One region of the Bradyrhizobium sp. USDA 4532 genome, then DNA from elsewhere that is predicted to be linked to it. Evidence: riboswitches for the same ligand, from Rfam matches in the RefSeq annotation. Region 1 holds a riboswitch; the other holds the start of a gene.

Region 1 (3,412 bases):
CCCTTGTCGGCAATCTTCAGCTTGAAGAACCAGGCCTTGCCGCCGGCGTCGGAATTGACCAGCGCGGGCTCGGCGGCGAGCGCGTCGTTGACCTCGACCACCTCGCCGGAGATCGGCGCGTAAACGTCGGAGGCGGCCTTGACGGATTCGACGACAGCGGCGGCCTCGGCCTTCTTCAGGCTGCGGCCGACCTTGGGCAGTTCGACGAACACGACGTCGCCGAGCTGCGACTGCGCATAGTCGGTGATCCCGATCGTGGCGACGTCGCCCTCGATGCGGAGCCATTCGTGGTCGGACGTGTACAGCGTCGTCATGGGGTCGATCCTTTGGCGTTCAGCGTTTGTAGGTATTGGGGACGAAGGGCGTAGCGGCGACTTTCAGCGGCAGCCGCTGGCCGCGCACTTCGGCGAAAACGGTGGTGCCGACGGCGGAAAGGGCCGTGGGCAGGTAGCCCATCGCAACCGGCGCATTGAGGCTCGGGCCGAAGCCGCCCGAGGTCACCTTGCCGATCTGCTCGGTCGAGCCGGCATCGGCGAACAGCGCGGCGCCTTCGCGCACCGGTGCGCGGCCGTCAGGCTTCAGGCCGACCCGTCGGCGCGCAGCGCCATCTGCGAATTGCGCGAGAATTTTGTCGGCGCCGGGGAAGCCGCCGGCGCGGGCGCCGCCGCTGCGGCGAACCTTCTGCACCGACCATTCCAGCGCGCCTTCGACCGGTGTCGTCGTGGTGTCGATGTCATGGCCATAGAGGCACAGCCCGGCTTCGAGCCGCAGGCTGTCGCGCGCGCCGAGCCCGATCGGCAACACGTCGGGATTGTCGAGCAGCGCGGTGACCAGGGCTTCCACCTTGTCCGCGGGCACGGAAATCTCAAAGCCGTCCTCGCCGGTATAGCCGGAGCGCGAGACGAAGCAGTCGACGTCGCCGACGCGGCGCGGACCGGCATCCATGAATTTCATCGAACCGACATCTGCACAAAGTTTCGCCAGCGCCGATTCGGCTTTAGGGCCCTGCAGCGCGATCAGCGCGCGGTCGGCCAGCGAGATGATCTCGCAGGCGTCGGAGAGATTCGCGCGCAGATGCGCCTCGTCCTCGGCCTTGCAAGCGGCGTTGACCACCAGGAACAGGTGATCGCCGAAATTCGCCACCATCAGGTCGTCGAGCAGGCCACCGTCATTGTTGGTGAATTGCGCGTAGCGCTGCCGTCCCGGCGCGATGCCGACGATGTCCTGCGGCACCAGTTTTTCCAGTGCGAGCGCGGCATCCGCGACCTTGCCGGATTTGGCCTTCAGCACGAGCTGGCCCATGTGCGACACATCGAACAGGCCGGCTTCCTTGCGGGTGTGCAGGTGCTCCTTCAGCACGCCAGCCGCGTATTGCACCGGCATGTCATAGCCGGCGAACGGCACCATCTTGGCGCCTCGCGCAAGGTGCAGCGCGTGCAGCGGGGTCTGTTTCAGCGGGGAGGTTTCGCGCGCAAGCATCACAGGGCCTCGCGGTTCCCGCCGGGGACCTATTTCCCCTTGAGAAACCTGCAGAAAGCCCCATCTGTCGCTGTGCCTGAGAGTATTATCCCGTCGGCGGACGCATCGGGGCGAACCCCAGCGTCTCTTTCCAGATGTCAGACGTCACGCGGTCCTTTTGCCTGAGAGTTTCCGGGGCGGTTGCTCCTTCGGCGCCGGCGGTAAGGCCGGTCTCTCCCGACGTGACTAGGTATAGGTAGGTAGAAAACACGGCGCCACCAAGACTGTCAACGCAGCTGCAGCAACTATCCAATGGGCTTTGTGCTGCCGCGGCAAGCCCATGATCCGCCTGCACAGTTTCTGGACACCGCAGCTGGCAATGTCTAAAAGCGTTCGGCCGGAAAATGACGCCTTTTTGCGGCTGGCCGGCCACTTTTTCCGATTGGATGAACATGAGCAGCGTCAACGACATCAGGTCGACATTTCTGAACTACTTCAAGGCGAACGGGCACGAGATCGTGGCCTCGTCGCCGCTGGTGCCGCGCAACGACCCGACCTTGATGTTCAACAATGCCGGCATGGTGCAGTTCAAGAACGTCTTCACCGGGATCGAGAAGCGTCCCTATCAGCGTGCCACCACGGCGCAGAAATGCGTGCGCGCCGGCGGCAAGCACAACGACCTCGACAATGTCGGCTACACCGCGCGCCATCTCACCTTCTTCGAGATGCTCGGCAACTTCTCGTTCGGCGATTACTTCAAGGAGCGCGCGATCGAGCTGGCCTGGAACCTGATCACGAAGGAGTTCGGGCTGAAGAAGGACAAGCTGCTCGTCACCGTCTACCACGACGACGACGAGGCGGCGGGCCACTGGAAGAAGATCGCCGGCTTCTCGGATGACCGCATCATACGGATCGCGACCTCGGACAATTTCTGGGCGATGGGCGATACCGGCCCGTGCGGGCCGTGCTCCGAAATCTTCATCGATCGCGGCGAGCACATCTGGGGCGGTCCGCCGGGCACGCCTGAGGAGGACGGCGACCGCTTCCTGGAGTTCTGGAACCTGGTGTTCATGCAGTACGAGCAGGTGACGAAGGAGGAGCGCGTGGCGCTGCCGCGTCCCTCGATCGATACCGGCATGGGCCTGGAGCGCATGGCGTCGATCTTGCAGGGCGTCGAAAGCGTGTTCGAGAGCGACCTGTTCCGCAACCTGATCGATGCGGCATCGTCGGCGCTCGGCCATGGGCCGAACGCGCGGAACGTGGCGTCGTACCGGGTGATCGCGGACCATCTGCGTTCGTCGGCTTTCCTGATCGCCGATGGCGTGCTGCCGTCGAACGAGGGCCGCGGCTATGTGCTGCGCCGGATCATGCGCCGCGCGATGCGCCATGCGCAGCTGCTCGGCGCGAGCGAGCCGCTGATGCATCGGCTGGTCTGGGCGCTGGTCCGCGAGATGGGCCAGGCTTATCCGGACTTAGTGCGCGCTGAGAAGCTGATCGAGGAGACGCTGCGGCTGGAAGAGACGCGGTTCCGCAAGACCCTGGTGCGCGGATTGTCGCTGCTCGACGAGAAGAGCGCCGGCCTCAAGAAGGGCGACATGTTCGACGGCGACACCGCCTTCACCCTGTACGACACCTTTGGTTTCCCGCTGGACCTGACCCAGGACGCGTTGAAGTCGCGCGGTATCAGCGTCGACCAGGCGGCGTTCACCGACGCGATGGAGCGCCAGCGCATCAAGGCGCGTGCGTCTTGGGCGGGCTCCGGCGAGGCGGCGAGCGAAGCGATCTGGTTCCCGCTGCGCGAGAAGCTCGGCGCGACCGAGTTTCTGGGCTACGAGACCGAGAGCGCGGAAGGCGCGGTGACGGCGCTGATCAAGGACGGCGCCGAAGTCGCGAGCCTCAAGGCCGGCGAGAGCGGCGCGATCGTCTTGAACCAGACGCCGTTCTACGGCGAGTC
Region 2 (3,412 bases), 170 kb from region 1:
GGTCGAACGCATGCTCGATCTCGCCGCCCGCGAGATGGCGATCATGGGTGCGACGATCGAGCGCATCGCCGGACGCCAGGGCTTCGCGGGCTGCGTCCGCGCCCGTTTCCCCCATCCGAAACAAGGCCAGCCCGGCATCCTGATCGCCGGCCATCTGGACACCGTTCACCCCGTCGGCACGATCGAAAAGCTGAAGTGGCGGCGCGAAGGCAACAAGTGCTTCGGGCCGGGCATCTTCGACATGAAGGGCGGCAACTACCTGTCGATCGAGGCGATCAGGCAATTGGCGCGCGCCTCCTTCACGACTCCGCTGCCGATCACCGTGCTGTTCACCCCCGACGAAGAGGTCGGCACGCCGTCGACGCGCGACATCATCGAGGCGGAAGCCGCGCGCAACAAATATGTGCTGGTGCCGGAGCCCGGCCGTCCGAACAACGGCGTCGTCACCGGCCGTTATGCGATCGCGCGCTTCAACCTGGAAGCCACCGGCAAGCCCAGCCATGCCGGCGCAACGCTGTCTTCCGGTCGCTCCGCGATCCGCGAGATGGCGCGGCAGATCATCGCCATCGACGGCATGACCACCGAGGACTGCACCTTCTCGGTCGGCATCGTGCATGGCGGCCAGTGGGTCAATTGCGTCGCGACGACCTGTACCGGCGAAGCGCTCAGCATGGCCAAGCGCCAGGCCGATCTCGACCGTGGCGTCGAGCGCATGCTGGCACTGTCGGGCACCGCCAACGACGTGACGTTCAAGGTGACGCGCGGCGTCACCCGCCCGGTGTGGGAGCCCGATGCGGGCACCATGGCGCTCTATGAAAAGGCAAAAGGCCTTGCTGCAGCGATGGGTCTCGATCTGCCGCACGGCAGCGCCGGCGGCGGCTCGGACGGCAACTTCACCGGCGCGATGGGCATCCCCACGCTCGACGGCCTCGGCGTTCGCGGCGCCGATGCACATACGCTCAACGAGCACATCGAGGTCGACAGCCTCGCCGAACGCGGCCGCCTGATGGCGGCACTGCTGGCGACGCTGGACTGACATCGATTTGCACTGCACAACACGTTGGCACTGCCGGATCGAAATTTAGCCTTGTCCATTTTTAAGGCTTCGCCTACGGTCCGGCCGTCCAACGCGACGATGCGGGAGAGATCGAACCGACAACAATCGTGTTGTTGGCTTCGGCGCCGACGGAGCAACCGCCCCGGAAACTCTCAGGCAAAAGGACTGTATCGTCAGGACGATCTGGAGAGAGACGAACATGGCCGCACATCAAGGGCCATGACGTCCACCGAAGGGGATAGTTCGCTTCTGGCCACAGCCCGATGCGGATCAAGCTCTCAGGTACCGTGACAGATGGGGCGCCGATGCCGGTTTCACCGGCGGTTCGGCGACTCTAACCCACGGGAGCCTGACAACTATCATGCCACACATCGCGATCATCGGCGCCGGCATCACCGGCGTAACGACGGCCTATGCCCTGCTTGAACGCGGCTACAAGGTGACTGTCCTCGACAGGCATCGCTACGCCGCGATGGAAACCTCGTTCGCCAATGGCGGACAACTCTCCGCCAGCAACGCCGAGGTGTGGAACAGCGCCGCGACCATCCTCAAGGGGCTGCGCTGGATGCTGAGAAGCGACGCGCCGCTGCTGATGAACCCGAAGCCGAGCTGGCACAAATATTCCTGGATCGGCGAGTTCGTAGGCCACATCACGCGCTATCGCGGCAACACCATCGAGACCACGAAGCTCGCCATCGAAGCGCGCAAGCATCTGTTCTCGATCGCAGAGCGCGAAAACATCGCCTTCGATCTCGAACGCCGCGGCATCCTGCACGTCTATCACGACAGGGCCGGCTTCGAAGCCGGCCTCAAGGTCAACGCGCTGCTGCAGCAAGGCGGGCTCGACCGCCGGCCGGTGACCCCGGACGAGATCCGCGTCATCGAACCCGCGCTGCAGACAACCTGCTATGGCGGCTTCTTCACGCCGTCGGACGCGACCGGCGATATTCACAAATTCACGCGTGGGCTTGCCGACGCCTGCATCCGCCGTGGCGCGAGCTTCGTCCATGAAGCCGACGTCGACACGATCGCACACGGCGATGACGGCTTCCGCATCGGCTGGAACGAAGCTGCTTCACATGATGCTGCGGTCGCGACGCGCCAGCAGCTGCAGGCGGACGGGATCGTGATTTGCGCCGGCGTGGCGAGCCGCCACTTCGCCAGCCTGCTCAACGACCGCGTCAATGTCTATCCGGTGAAGGGCTATTCGATCACGGTGCAGCTCGATGCGCCGCAAAGCCGGAATGCGGCCCCAACCGTCAGCCTGCTCGATGAAGCTGCGAAGATCGTCACCAGCCGGCTCGGCGCCGACCGCTTCCGCGTCGCCGGCACCGCCGAGTTCAACGGCTTCAACCGCGACATTCGCGCCGATCGCATTCAACCGCTGGTGGACTGGGTGCGGCATCATTTCCCGGAGATCGACACGTCGAAAGTCGTGCCATGGGCGGGCTTGCGCCCGATGATGCCGAACATGATGCCGGTGGTTCGCGCCGGACGGATTCCGGGCGTGTTCTACAATACGGGCCACGGTCATCTTGGCTGGACACTGTCGGCGGCGACGGCGCAGATGGTGGCCCAGGCGATCGACGATTGGCGCGACCTCGACACGCCGCCGATGGCGCCGACGTTCGGTGCCGGGCTCGACGTGCCCGCCGACGCGCGCAAAGCTGAAATCAATCCACCTTCCAGTGGACTGCTTCAAACTTCACCGGAGGAATAATCGCGGCCAACAGGACTGATTAGCTGCACCGCAAAATCCGCAGCACCGATGGCATGGGACTTGCTCAAGTTCTACCGTGAGTCTGCTACCATCTGTGCTACGGTCTGGTGTGCAACGGTCCCGCTGGGGACTTCATCGACCACAACCCAACGGATCAAATTTGCTCGGATATCTGCTTCGCCGCATCCTCGCCGCCATTCCCGTGATGGGCGTGGTGGCTCTGTTCGTGTTCCTGTTGCTGCGGCTGACGCCGGGCGACCCGGCCGCCATCCTCGCCGGCGACAACGCGACTCCCGAACAGCTCGAACGTATCAGGACCTCGCTTGGTCTGAACGAGCCGATCTACATCCAGTTCTACACCTGGATCGCCAAGTTGCTGCACGGCGACCTCGGCGTCTCCCTGATCTCGAACAAGCCGATCCTCGAAATGATCGTCCCGCGCCTCGAGCCCTCGATCTCGGTCGCGCTGGCCACCATCATCCTCTCGATCCTGGTGGCGGTGCCGCTCGGCGTGATCGCGGCGTGGAAGCACGGCACCTGGATCGACCGCTTCGTGATGGGGCTTTCCGTGCTCGGCTTCTCGGTGCCGGTGTTCGTCATCGGCTATGTGCTGATCCAGATCTTTGCGATCGATC

The links. Region 1 has a riboswitch for glycine ahead of gcvT (glycine cleavage system aminomethyltransferase GcvT). Riboswitches for the same ligand answer to the same signal wherever they lie in the genome.
Region 2: linked by a shared signal. The riboswitch ahead of J2R76_RS02705 (D-amino acid dehydrogenase) and the one ahead of gcvT (glycine cleavage system aminomethyltransferase GcvT) in region 1 are both predicted to bind glycine.

What each region holds. Positions count from the first base shown of each region.
Region 1 is NZ_JALJZN010000001.1:408,647-412,058, forward strand. It holds gene gcvH (glycine cleavage system protein GcvH) at 1-314, opposite strand, end outside; gene gcvT (glycine cleavage system aminomethyltransferase GcvT) at 334-1,479, opposite strand; glycine riboswitch at 1,620-1,708, opposite strand; gene alaS (alanine--tRNA ligase) at 1,911-3,412, shown strand, end outside.
Region 2 is NZ_JALJZN010000001.1:575,979-579,390, reverse strand. It holds gene J2R76_RS02710 (M20/M25/M40 family metallo-hydrolase) at 1-1,036, shown strand, start outside; glycine riboswitch at 1,129-1,235, shown strand; glycine riboswitch at 1,239-1,353, shown strand; gene J2R76_RS02705 (D-amino acid dehydrogenase) at 1,419-2,777, shown strand; gene J2R76_RS02700 (ABC transporter permease) at 2,938-3,412, shown strand, end outside.